DNA from 3 places in the Vibrio coralinecrosis genome. Region 2 is predicted to be linked to each of the others. Evidence: riboswitches for the same ligand, from Rfam matches in the RefSeq annotation. Region 2 holds a riboswitch; each other region holds the start of a gene.
What was found. Region 2 has a riboswitch for thiamine pyrophosphate ahead of thiD (bifunctional hydroxymethylpyrimidine kinase/phosphomethylpyrimidine kinase). Riboswitches for the same ligand answer to the same signal wherever they lie in the genome.

Region 1 (4,208 bases), on a different replicon from region 2:
TTGAAGAGAGCCAGCCTGTTATCTTTGATGAAGAGCATGAATTGATGCTTAAGCACTGGCACCTAGACAAGCAAGGCCAGTGGAAAGACTTAATGATCCCGCGTATGAGTGCACGAATGGGCACTCCAGGGGAGTGGAGTAGTGTGAACGGTATACATGAGCCGATTTACCAACTGAAGGCCAGAGCGACCACACGGTTGCGAATAGCAAATGTCGACAATACTATTACTTACCCGATTGCAGTGGAAGGTGCTGACGCATGGGTCATCGCTATCGATGGTAATCCGGTAAAAACGCCCTATAAGCTATCTCAGCATAAAATTGGCCCAGGAATGAGGGTTGATATAGGTCTTATTGCTCCTCAAGCTGGTGAGCGTGTCTATGTTCGTCAAATGAAGGGACGTTTCCCATTCCATCTGTGTGAATTCGACGTTGTTAAATCTTCTTTGCCTGAGTCTCAACCATTGCCCAAGTTACCATTGAATCCAGTGCCTCAGCTTGATTTGGCTAATGCTGAGGAAATTGACTTTGTTTTTGAGTGGGAGGGCGCGGTTACCCCAACGAGTAAAGATGGTAAAGCTATGCCCAAATTCTGGTTAACCAATAAACGGTCATGGGAAGGTATGAGCAAAAATAATATTCCAGCACCTTTGGCAACACTTGAATTGGGGAAGACTTATATTTTTGACTTAAAGAACGTCACCCAGTATCACCACCCGATCCATATCCATGGTCATACATTCACAGTTCTAGAAATGGACGGTAAAAAGATTGCAGAACCGTTCCATACCGATACCGTACTGCTAGGTAAAAACGGTAGAGCCAAAGCGGCGTTTGTTGCAGATAATCCAGGGCGCTGGATGTATCACTGCCATGTGATTGAACACATGAAAACCGGATTAATGGGTTACATTGAAGTAAAGTGACTCCTGTAACTTTTTAAATCTCAGAATTAATTTGAGATAATGTGTTGCGATTTTGATTCGAAAATAGCCTTATTCCAGATACAATACGGCAGAATTTGACAGGAGGAACCATGGGACAACTTTCGATTCTCGGTTTTATCGCTTTGGGTGGCGCCTTTGGTGCGTGTTCTCGGTATTTAATTTCCGAACTGTGTGTTGTTTTACTTGGGCGTGGTTTTCCCTATGGTACGTTGACGGTCAACGTAGTGGGCTCATTTATTATGGGCTTGCTGATCGCGGCATTTGAAAATGAAATGTTGGCCACCGAACCTTGGCGACAAATCGTTGGCTTAGGCTTTCTTGGGGCTCTGACGACCTTTTCGACTTTTTCCATGGATAATGTATTACTCATGCAGCAAGGTGCATTTTTTAAGATGGGTCTCAACGTACTATTAAACGTTATACTTAGTATCTCAGCGGCTGGTATTGGCTTTCAAATACTGATTAAGAGCTAATTTTGGGGTAAAGTTTCGCTAATATTCTTCTACACGGCTTGGTTTCACCAGGCCGTTTTTATATACTGATTTTACTTGTCGGAGTGCCATAAGGCTGAGACCGTTAATTCGGGATCCGTTGAACCTGATCAGATTAGTATCTGCGAAGGGAACAGGAGAAGAGATCACTGTATTTTCGCACCTGTGATCTATCTACATTCAAGTAATACATTTCTTTATTACTTTGATACCTCTTGTCGCATCTATCCGCCAAGCATTTTTATCCAAAATCTTTTTATCTAGAATAACAAAGCAAGGAAAAATGCTATGTCGAGTCGCAAGCAAGCGAGACTGGAAGCAAAACAGTTTATTGATTCTCTCTCGGTACAACCGTACCCCAATTCACGCAAGGTATACGTACAAGGTTCACGCCCAGATATTCGTGTGCCTATGCGCGAAATCACTCTAGCTGATAGCCTTATTGGTGGCACAAAAGAAGAGCCGATTTTCGAGCCTAATGAACCTATCAGGGTTTATGACACTTCAGGAGTCTATACCGATCCTACTCATACCATAGACCTGTACAGTGGTTTACCTAAGCTGAGAGAGAAGTGGATAGAAGAGCGCAATGATACAGAAGTGCTCGATGATGTGAGTTCAATGTACACCAAGCAACGGCTGGAAGATGAAACGCTCGATGAGCTTCGTTATGGCAACCTGCCACGCATCCGTCGTGCTAAAGGTGGCCAATGTGTTACTCAGCTGCATTATGCACGTAAAGGCATTATTACACCTGAAATGGAGTATATTGCGTTACGTGAAAATATGGGGCGCGCAAAGTATCGAGATCAGGTTCTTAATCAGCAGCACTCAGGCCAAAGCTTTGGGGCTAATCTTCCAGACGAAATCAGCGCTGAATTTGTACGCAGAGAGGTCGCTGAAGGTCGCGCTATTATCCCTTCAAACATCAATCACCCAGAATCTGAGCCTATGATCATTGGCCGTAACTTTCTTGTGAAGGTAAACGCCAACATTGGTAACTCCTCTGTGACCTCATCAATTGAAGAAGAAGTTGAAAAGTTGGTTTGGTCGACACGTTGGGGGGGCGATACAGTGATGGACCTGTCTACTGGTCGTAATATTCACGAGACTCGCGAATGGATTTTGCGTAATAGCCCAGTCCCAATCGGCACTGTACCAATGTACCAAGCATTAGAGAAAGTGAACGGCATTGCCGAAAATCTCAATTGGGAGGTAATGCGTGACACTTTAATTGAACAAGCCGAGCAGGGCGTTGATTACTTTACTATCCACGCAGGTTTACTCCTTCGCTATGTCCCTATGACAGCCAAGCGCGTGACAGGCATTGTCTCACGCGGTGGCTCTATCATTGCTAAATGGTGTTTGGCTCATCATCAAGAAAGTTTCCTCTATACCAATTTCCGCGAGATCTGTGAAATCTGTGCTAAGTATGACGTGGCACTATCGCTTGGTGATGGTTTGCGTCCTGGATCAATTGCAGATGCCAATGATGAAGCCCAGTTTGCAGAATTACGCACGCTTGGAGAACTTACAAAGATCGCATGGGAGTATGATGTTCAGGTGATCATTGAAGGCCCAGGGCATGTGCCAATGCATATGATTAAAGAGAACATGGAAGAGCAGCTAGAGCATTGCCATGAGGCGCCTTTCTATACGCTCGGCCCTCTCACGACAGACATTGCTCCCGGCTACGACCATATTACGTCGGGTATAGGTGCTGCAATGATTGGTTGGTATGGCTGTGCAATGCTGTGTTATGTGACTCCAAAAGAACATCTAGGCTTGCCTAACAAAGAAGATGTAAAGACAGGACTGATCACTTATAAACTTGCCGCTCACGCTGCCGATTTAGCGAAAGGGCATCCAGGTGCTCAGATTCGTGATAATGCCTTATCTAAGGCTCGATTTGAATTTCGTTGGGAAGATCAGTTCAACCTTGCGCTTGACCCTGATACTGCCCGTGCATTCCATGATGAAACCTTGCCCCAGGAGTCAGGTAAAGTTGCCCATTTCTGCTCTATGTGTGGCCCGAAATTCTGCTCAATGAAGATCTCTCAGGAAGTTCGAGAATACGCAAAAGATATTGATCAAGTCGCGGCGGACCAAGCCATCTCAATCAAATTGCTTGATGACCCATTGGAAGGCATGCGTCAAAAGTCTAAAGAGTTTAGAGAGACTGGCTCTGAGCTTTATCACCCTGCAGTAACTTCGGTCACGGAGGGATAACGGTGAAGATCCTTATTCCAGCTATGATGGATACACTCCATCATGAGGTGGGGTTGTGCCTGCGGCTGGCCAAGAAGCAAGGGTTTGAAATAGATAAGTTTGAGTTGGGCATTAGCCCTGCTCAAACTATTCAGGTCACTCAGGGCGAAAGCACGATTGCTCTTGGGGCTGATTTAATCAGTTCTTCTCCGGTTGGTAATTTAGATTACTACCTCATTTACTACTCACAACTGTCTCTTACAGAGTATGTGCCTTCCAAGTTTCCAGTGCACGTTTATCTCAATATTACAGAGAAAGAACAATCAATAGATATTTGGGCTAATTTGCATGGCCATGGTAGCAATGCGCTGGCAAGCTCGGATCATATTCCCTATACCGAAGAAATACGTCACTTATCTTGGGTTATTGTTCTACTTTCATTGCAATTCACGATTGAAGATGCATTGACCCTTTCTCGGGCAATGATAAATGTTTCACGTGAAACATGGGCCGAATGTATCGAAGATTTTCCTATTCCGCTTATTGAGGATATTAGCTCCGG
Region 2 (4,208 bases):
CCAACGACTGGCAAACGTTTTTTGTAATACTGGGTTACCAGCCCCATCACGCACAGATAACCGCTTCATACGCTGATCCGCATTGCCTTTTTTCTCGAACATAAAACTCAGCCACTCGATACTGAAGTTATGACAAGCACCATGAGTTGCTGCTGCAGATGTCCCTTTCTTCGCCTTCATAACATCCACCTGCGAAAAATTAGCAACAATATTGTCCTTCATAGATCCTCTCCAACTTATTGTTAATAGCAATAATGCCTTTAATATTCATTCAGTTAAAAATAGCAACTAAGAGAGTAGTGACCTAATTATTTTTTAGAGTAAAAATTCAGTTTATTAGTTCGTGACCCAATCATCCGAGCCTTTATTTACGCTAGATGGTATCTAGACCTTGTTGCCAAAACGCCACCTCCATTCTGGTCGCCGTTCTGAACACCTGAATCAGGCTCTGACCTCGTTGGCTATGCGGATTGATATCTTTTAAGAGCTGATTAAAATGCAAAGCGCTCTGCGCGACTCCATTTTGAAACGACTCACCACCATACAACTCAATCCAACTCGCATAAGGATTTCCTTCCAAAACGGTCTCCTTATTGTCTAACAAAGCACTTCCAATCACTGCATAGCCTATTGAACATGGCGCGAGCGCGGCATACAGTGCAACCAAATCCCCCATCATGCCCGTATCAAGCACATAACGCGTATAGGCGATAGTCGCCACATCTTCTGGTTCGTGTTTCAGATCTGATTCTGTCAGCCCCCACTGACCACAATACGTCACATGATGATCTATTTCAGTTTCTAACAAGACTTGAACACTCGGTAATGCAAAGCGCATTTCTTCCAATGTACGAGCTTTATAGATGGCTAAAGCATGAGCACGTACATACTGTTTAAGGAATAAGAAATCCTGCTTCAAGTAATGAAGAAAACAGTGTTGATCAAGAGTGCCGTGCGCCAGTTGCTGAACAAAATCGTGCTGCGTGTATGCCTGCCAGTCCGGCTGACAAGCTTCAATAAGATCCTGATAGTTCATTGTTTCGAATCCCCTCACTAAACATCGACTCTGCCGTTAACGAACATTGACATGCCCGCAGAAAAAGTGATGGACTGGTCCATGTCCCTTGCCAACGTTGAGTTCATCAGCATGAGCAATGGCCTGTGAGATATATTGCTTACCCAAATACACGGCTTTGTGCAGCCTATTGCCCTGCGCAAGATAAGACGCAATCGCCGACGATAGAGTACAGCCTGTTCCATGAGTGTTTCGCGTTGGAAGCCGTTTGGCACTCAGAAGCTCACTCGTTTGCGCTAAGATCAGCAAATCATTGCTGTTGTCATCTTTTTCTAGATGCCCTCCTTTCAGCAATACCGCTTTGGCCCCCAAAGCACGTAATCCTTCGATCATATTGCCCATCTGATCTTCATTTTCCGGCACCGCACTATCGATCAAAGCCGCTCCTTCAGGGAGATTAGGGGTGATCAGATCCGCCATCGGGATCAACTGCTCTTTTAATGTGCTAATCGCCGACTGCTCCAGCAGAAGATCACCGCTGGTTGCGACCATCACAGGGTCAACCACCAGATGAGCAGGCTTGTACTGTCTGATTTTGTCCGCAACGACCTTAATGATCCGCGCGTCAGCCAACATCCCGACTTTAACGGCAACCACATTGAGATCCGTAAACACAGCGTCAAGCTGACTTTCAATATGCTCAAGAGGAATTGGGTGAATCGCAGTTACGCCAAGCGTATTTTGTGAGGTGATAGCAGTGATCACTGAGCAGGCGTAACTGCCCGTTGCCGACATCGCTTTAATGTCGGCCTGAATACCAGCGCCGCCGCCGCTGTCTGAGCCTGCAATGGTTAATACAATCGGTGGGGTGTCTTGTGAATGTGGCATGATGGCTCCTATTACAAGACGTACAGGAACTCTCTGCCAAATATGAAGTGATCAGTACAAGATCGAACATAGAAAGCGAGTACACCAAAGCCTGCGTATTCAAACTTCGGCGCTAATAGTTCCCTACGTCAGTGCTAACTGAATCAGGTTCTACGGGTCTCGCAATGCGATCTCAGCCCTAAGGCTCCCCGACTATTTCCCGCTGATAATAACAGTAATTAAAAAGCGAATGCACTTTTAAATTTACAATAAGTGTGAATCGTCATTTAACCACTCATACACCTAAAGAGTTGAATGGCTTACTTATAAGCACCCGCTGAGTAATGCAGCTCGTAGCTATGAGAGTAGATTTCAAGGATGTTACCGAATGGGTCTTCCATGTAAATCATGCGGTATGGCTTCTCACCTGGGTAGTAATAGCGTGGCGCTTTCATACGCTTCTTACCACCTGCTGCAACAATCTTCTCTGCCAGCTCTTCCACGTTTGGATCCTGAACACAGAAGTGGAAAATACCTGTTTTCCAATATTCGAAATTGTCTTGTGGGTTTTCCTGATTCCTAAACTCAAACAGCTCAACCCCGATACGATCACCCGTTGAAAGGTGAGCAATACGGAAACGCTCCCAACCGGCACCAAATACGTCAGTACACATTTCACCGATAGCAGAATCGTCTTCAACGATTTCGGTAGGTTCCATGATCAGGTACCAACCAAGCACTTCTGTATAAAATTTAACTGCTGCTTCTAAGTCAGGTACTGAAATACCGATATGAGAAAAATTACGTGGATATGGAGTAGACATGTAGACCTCTTCTTTACTCATGCATTGGGAACTCTCCCGTTTCGTTGAATCCATATTAGGTCACACTTAAATCAATTAAAAATTATCAATAATTCTCATTTTAATAAACTTTTATTATCAAAATAAGTTAAACACTTCTTCGTTTCCAACTTTGTATGAAACTAATTTACTGTTCTATAGTAAGAAAACTCATAAGTAAAAAAGGAGAGTGCCAATGAGTCAAGAGGCTTTAATTTCTCGTCTTAACGAGTTACCAAGGATCCAGAAAGTACTGCAAGAACTGCTTGATATGGTGAATCAGGACGAGGTTGATTTTGGCGAGCTCTCGAGAAAGATCGCTACCGATCAGGTATTGAGTGCTCGATTACTTCGCATGGCGAACTCTGCCCATTTCGGTGGCAATAAAACGGTCTCTTCCGTTAACGAAGCTTTGCTTCGTGTTGGTACTGGTCCAGTAAGAACTCTGGTAGTGGCTTCCGTACTTTCTGGTGCGTTTCCTAAGCTCAAAACACTGGATATGGACCAATACTGGGAGGACACCTTCGAAGTTTCGGTCATTGCCAGCAAGATTGCCGACGAAACGGGCATGGATTCCAACGAAGTATTTACCACAGGTATTCTCCATAACATTGGAGAACTGATGATTCATACTTTAGTGCCTGATGCTGCAGTCAAGATCCATGAACGTGCAGAGGCAGGAGAAGATGCGATTGCAGTCCAGGAAGAAGTACTGGATATTACTGCGCCAACACTGGGCGCTAAGTTGGCAAAGACTTGGAAGTTCCCAGAACCCATGGTGGATGCCATCGCGAATTATCATGATCCTAGAGATGCAGAACTGTCACCTAAAATGGCCACCACCCTGCACTTTGCTCGCTCGATCCACCGCGATTGGGATAAACTAGACAGCGATAATGCAAAAGCACGCTATCTGGCTGAGCACCCTGACTCTCGCTTGCTGCATATTTCTGCAGCCTTCGCGCCAACTGTCGATAAATTCCGCGGCAACGGCCGAGATCTCGCGACTCAGCTCAATGCAGCCTAATGTCAAATGGCGAGGTCACAAGCCTCGCCATTTTGCTCAGACTATCCAAACATCACGTTATCACATAGACTATCAAAAATAATTTTTTGTTATTAAAAGATGACTATGCTAAATCCATTGTGGCTGAAAACCTTTCAAACGTTAATCGATACCGGCCACTTTACAAAAACTGCAGAAAAGCTATTTATGACTCAACCTGGCGTCAGCCAGCACATAAAAAAGCTAGAGCAAGCATGCGGTCATGCTCTCATCGCCAGACATAACAAAACATTTGAAATTACAGAAGCCGGGCAATCTGTCTACCGCTATGCCCTAAAAATCGAACATCAACAGGCTGAACTTCTCCATTCACTCAATATAGAAGACCCGTATTCAGGCAACGTTTCCCTTTCCTGTTCAGGAGCTCTTGCGCTACACCTCTATCCACACTTACTTAATTTACAATGTAAACACCCAA
Region 3 (4,208 bases), on a different replicon from region 2:
ATAGATCACCGCTAGCGTGGGGGAAGTCCGCTTGTTTCTCAACAATGAACTCGCCAAGGGTGCGCATTCCAGACATGATTTTTCCTTTAAGTCGCTTCAATATAGGGGGATTGGCGTTGATGACCTCTGACGGATCTTAGATTTCGCCTACGCTCTAGTCTAAGAGTTAGATCTTTTTATTGGTAATGAACTAACTGACTGAGATCTCGTTTTATTTGTCGACCTAATTAAGGTTTTCATCGTTCTATTTGATGCAATCCTATAACGAGAACGAGCATAACACGTAATCATTTGCGCTCGTGTGACGTAAAAACAGTGAGCAAAGTAGTTCGCTTTTCTGCGTATAATCGCCATAATGTCAGCTCAGTTTTCGCCTTGGAGAAGGTTGTTTATGCATATTCATATCTTGGGAATTTGTGGCACATTTATGGGAGGTGCTGCAATTTTAGCTCGTCAATTAGGTCACAAAGTGACGGGCAGTGACGCCAACGTTTATCCACCAATGAGTACATTGTTGGAATCTCAAGGTATTGAAATCATTGAAGGCTTTGCCCCTTCTCAGCTTGACCCAGCACCTGATCTGGTTGTGATCGGAAATGCGATGAGTCGAGGTAACCCCTGTGTCGAACAGGTACTCAACAGTAACCTGAGATATACCTCAGGCCCACAGTGGCTGCAGGAGTTTCTTCTCCATGACCGCTGGGTGCTGGCGGTCTCAGGAACCCATGGTAAAACCACAACTTCCAGCATGCTGGCGTGGATTTTGGAAGACTGTGGCTATCAACCTGGCTTCCTTGTTGGTGGGGTGCTGGGCAACTTTGGGGTTTCAGCACGTTTGGGCGAAAGTATGTTTTTTGTCGTTGAAGCCGACGAATACGACAGCGCTTTTTTCGATAAGCGTTCTAAGTTCGTGCATTACCATCCTCGCACGTTAGTCATGAACAATTTGGAGTTTGATCATGCGGATATCTTCGATGATCTGGAAGCGATCAAGCGCCAATTCCATCACTTAGTCAGAACCGTGCCGGGGAATGGTCGAATCCTTGCCCCGCAAGGCGATTCAGCAATTGCCGATGTATTACAGCGTGGCTGCTGGAGCGAAACGGAGTTCAGCGGCGAACAAGGTGACTGGCGAGCGGAGAAACAAGTCGCCGATGGTTCAATATTCACAGTTTTCTTCCAAGGGGAAGCCGTCGGTACTGTGAAGTGGGATCTGGTGGGCGATCATAACGTCGATAACGCCTTGATGGCCATCGCCGCGGCTCGTCACGTGGGTGTTACTCCGGATTTAGCTTGCCAGTCGCTGGCGAAATTCATCAATACCAAACGTCGACTTGAGCTAAAAGGTGAGGTGAATCAGGTTACGGTTTACGATGACTTCGCTCATCACCCTACGGCGATTGAACTTACTGTGGGTGGATTGCGTAATAAGGTTGGCAAACAACGTATCCTAGCAGTACTTGAACCTCGCAGTGCGACGATGAAACGTGGCGTGCACAAAGAAACATTGGCTGCGTCCCTTGCTCAGGCTGACGTCGTCTTCCTTTATCAACCAGATAATATTGAATGGTCTGTCGAGGACATTGCCCAGCAATGTCAGCAGTCGGCTTATGCGTCAGACAGTGTTGATGCGTTAGTGCAGATGATGGCAGAACAGGCTCAACCGGGCGATCAAATTCTGGTGATGAGCAATGGTGGGTTTGAAGGTATCCACGATAAAATTCTGGCGAAACTTGCCGAATAGATGAATGTAACGGTATGAACCAAGAGAAACACAAAGCGATTACACTCGCTTTTACAGGGGCTTCCGGTGCGCCCTATGGACTAAGACTACTTGAATGCCTGTTAGCTGCGGGCTATCAAGTTCACCTACTGATTTCTTCAGCGGCTCGGGTTGTGTTAGCGACCGAGCATAATTTGAAGCTACCTGCCAACCCTGATTTGGCTCAACAGGCGCTAGTGACACACTTAAACTGTGATGCCGAAAAACTCATCGTCTATGGTAAAGACGACTGGTTCTCTCCAGTGGCTTCTGGGTCCGCAGCACCGAAACAGATGGTCGTGTGCCCTTGCTCTGCAGGCAGTGTCGCTGCCATCGCACATGGTATGTCTGATAATCTTATTGAGCGTGCGGCCGATGTGGTGATCAAAGAACGCGGCCAGTTGCTGTTGGTCGTGCGTGAAACACCGTTCTCTACGTTGCATCTAGAGAATATGCATAAGTTGTCGCAGATGGGCGTCACCATTATGCCTGCGGCACCAGGCTTCTACCATCAACCTAAGTCTATTGATGATCTGGTCGACTTTATGGTGGCGAGAATTCTCGATCATCTTAATGTTGAACAGGGGCTTGTCCCGCGTTGGGGATATGACCAGCGTGTATAACTCTGGCTAATTGACAACATTACGATTACAATCAGCCGATACTCATCGGGGAGCTATTCATCGCACAGATGAAGCTGAGATTGGGCAAAGCCCAGGACCCGTGTACCTGAACCAGATAATGCTGGCGTAGGAATTGAGTCTGAACATTTGCCCTGCCAATGTTTCCTCAAACCTGTGCCGCTCAACCAAGGAGAGAGCGAGCAGTGAAAACCACTTTAAGTACCATCGCCGTTGCCACACTGACATCTTTTTCTGCATTGGCAGCAGATCACACCCTTACCGTTTATACCTACGATTCTTTTGCCGCGGATTGGGGCCCAGGCCCGAAAGTGGAAAAAGCGTTTGAAGCTCAATGTGGCTGTGATGTGAACTTTGTTGCTCTTGATGATGGCGTTTCTATTCTTAATCGCCTGCGTCTTGAAGGAGACAACAGCAAAGCGGATATCGTGTTAGGTTTGGACAATAACCTGATGGCAGAAGCGCAGAAAACGGGACTGCTAGCCGAGCACAAAGTGGATACCAAATCGGTCAATCTGCCTAACGGCTGGGAAGACAGCACTTTTGTGCCTTATGACTTCGGTTACTTTGCGTTTGTCTACAACAAAGAAAAGCTTACCAATCCACCAAAGAGCCTTAAAGAGCTGGTGGAATCTCGCGATGATCTGAAAGTGATTTATCAGGATCCCCGTACGTCAACGCCGGGCCAAGGCCTGATGCTGTGGATGAAATCTGTCTATGGCGATGACGTTACCCCGGCATGGCAACAACTGGCTAAGAAAACCGTCACTGTGACAAAAGGTTGGTCTGAGGCTTACTCTATGTTCCTTGAAGGTGAGTCAGACATGGTGTTGTCTTACACTACCTCACCGGCGTATCACCTGATCGCAGAAAGCGACAGCAAATACGCCGCCGCTGATTTTGCCGAAGGCCATTACACTCAGGTTGAGGTGGCGGCTAAAGTAAAAGCATCGAAAAACGAAAAATTAGCCGATGAATTTATGACGTTTATCCTTAGCGACGACTTCCAGTCTTTGATGCCAACAGGCAACTGGATGTACCCAGTAACTAAAGTCGCACTGCCTGAAGGCTTTGAGACACTGACGGTACCTGAAAAAGCCTTGAGCTTTAGCGCAGAAGAAGTAGCGCAAAATCGAAAATCTTGGATACGTGAGTGGCAAAGCGCCTTAACCTTCTAAGGAGACGCTTTGCGTAGTATTCCAAAATTGGGACTCTGGGTCGCGATTGCTATCGCGGCCTTTGTTGTTTCTGCTCTCGGTGCTTTATTAGTTGCCGCCCCATCTCTGAATATCGCTCAGGTTTGGTCAGACCCTTATTATCGGCATGTCACCAAGTTCAGCTTTTACCAGTCGTTCCTGTCGACTCTGCTCAGTGTTGGCTTAGCCATCCCAGTCGCGCACGCACTATCTCGGCGTACCTTTCCTGGTAAATCTTTGCTGCTTAAGCTGTTTGCTACCACATTAGTACTGCCTGTGCTGGTTGGGGTGTTTGGCTTACTGGCGATTTATGGTAATAGCGGTCTGTTGTCATCAGCTTTAGCATGGTTTGATTCTAAACTGCCATTTTCGATTTACGGTCTGAACGGTATTTTACTGGCGCATGTGTTTTTTAACCTGCCCTATGCAACGCGCTTGCTATTGCAATCATTGGAGTCTATTCCCGCTGAACAGCATAAACTGTGTACTCATCTAGGTATGGGCCATTGGTATAAATTTAAGTGGGTCGAATGGCCTCGCTTGCGTCAGCAGTTGCCGCACGTGTGTGGCTTGGTGTTTATGCTGTGTTTTACTAGTTTCGCGACGGTA

Region 1: another riboswitch for thiamine pyrophosphate. It lies ahead of thiC (phosphomethylpyrimidine synthase ThiC); the one in region 2 lies ahead of thiD (bifunctional hydroxymethylpyrimidine kinase/phosphomethylpyrimidine kinase).
Region 3: another riboswitch for thiamine pyrophosphate. It lies ahead of thiB (thiamine ABC transporter substrate binding subunit); the one in region 2 lies ahead of thiD (bifunctional hydroxymethylpyrimidine kinase/phosphomethylpyrimidine kinase).

What each region holds. Positions count from the first base shown of each region.
Region 1 covers NZ_CP024627.1:3,263,120-3,267,327, reverse strand. The annotation lists gene CTT30_RS15410 (multicopper oxidase family protein) at 1-926, shown strand, start outside; gene crcB (fluoride efflux transporter CrcB) at 1,037-1,420, shown strand; TPP riboswitch at 1,490-1,588, shown strand; gene thiC (phosphomethylpyrimidine synthase ThiC) at 1,727-3,667, shown strand; gene CTT30_RS15395 (thiamine phosphate synthase) at 3,670-4,208, shown strand, end outside.
Region 2 covers NZ_CP024628.1:37,143-41,350, reverse strand. The annotation lists gene CTT30_RS15800 (YopT-type cysteine protease domain-containing protein) at 1-222, opposite strand, end outside; gene tenA (thiaminase II) at 374-1,036, opposite strand; gene thiD (bifunctional hydroxymethylpyrimidine kinase/phosphomethylpyrimidine kinase) at 1,073-1,903, opposite strand; TPP riboswitch at 2,007-2,104, opposite strand; gene CTT30_RS15785 (lactoylglutathione lyase family protein) at 2,203-2,706, opposite strand; gene CTT30_RS15780 (HDOD domain-containing protein) at 2,921-3,751, shown strand; gene CTT30_RS15775 (LysR family transcriptional regulator) at 3,857-4,208, shown strand, end outside.
Region 3 covers NZ_CP024627.1:361,352-365,559, forward strand. The annotation lists gene fbp (class 1 fructose-bisphosphatase) at 1-76, opposite strand, end outside; gene mpl (UDP-N-acetylmuramate:L-alanyl-gamma-D-glutamyl-meso-diaminopimelate ligase) at 392-1,744, shown strand; gene CTT30_RS01690 (flavin prenyltransferase UbiX) at 1,759-2,385, shown strand; TPP riboswitch at 2,422-2,535, shown strand; gene thiB (thiamine ABC transporter substrate binding subunit) at 2,589-3,581, shown strand; gene thiP (thiamine/thiamine pyrophosphate ABC transporter permease ThiP) at 3,591-4,208, shown strand, end outside.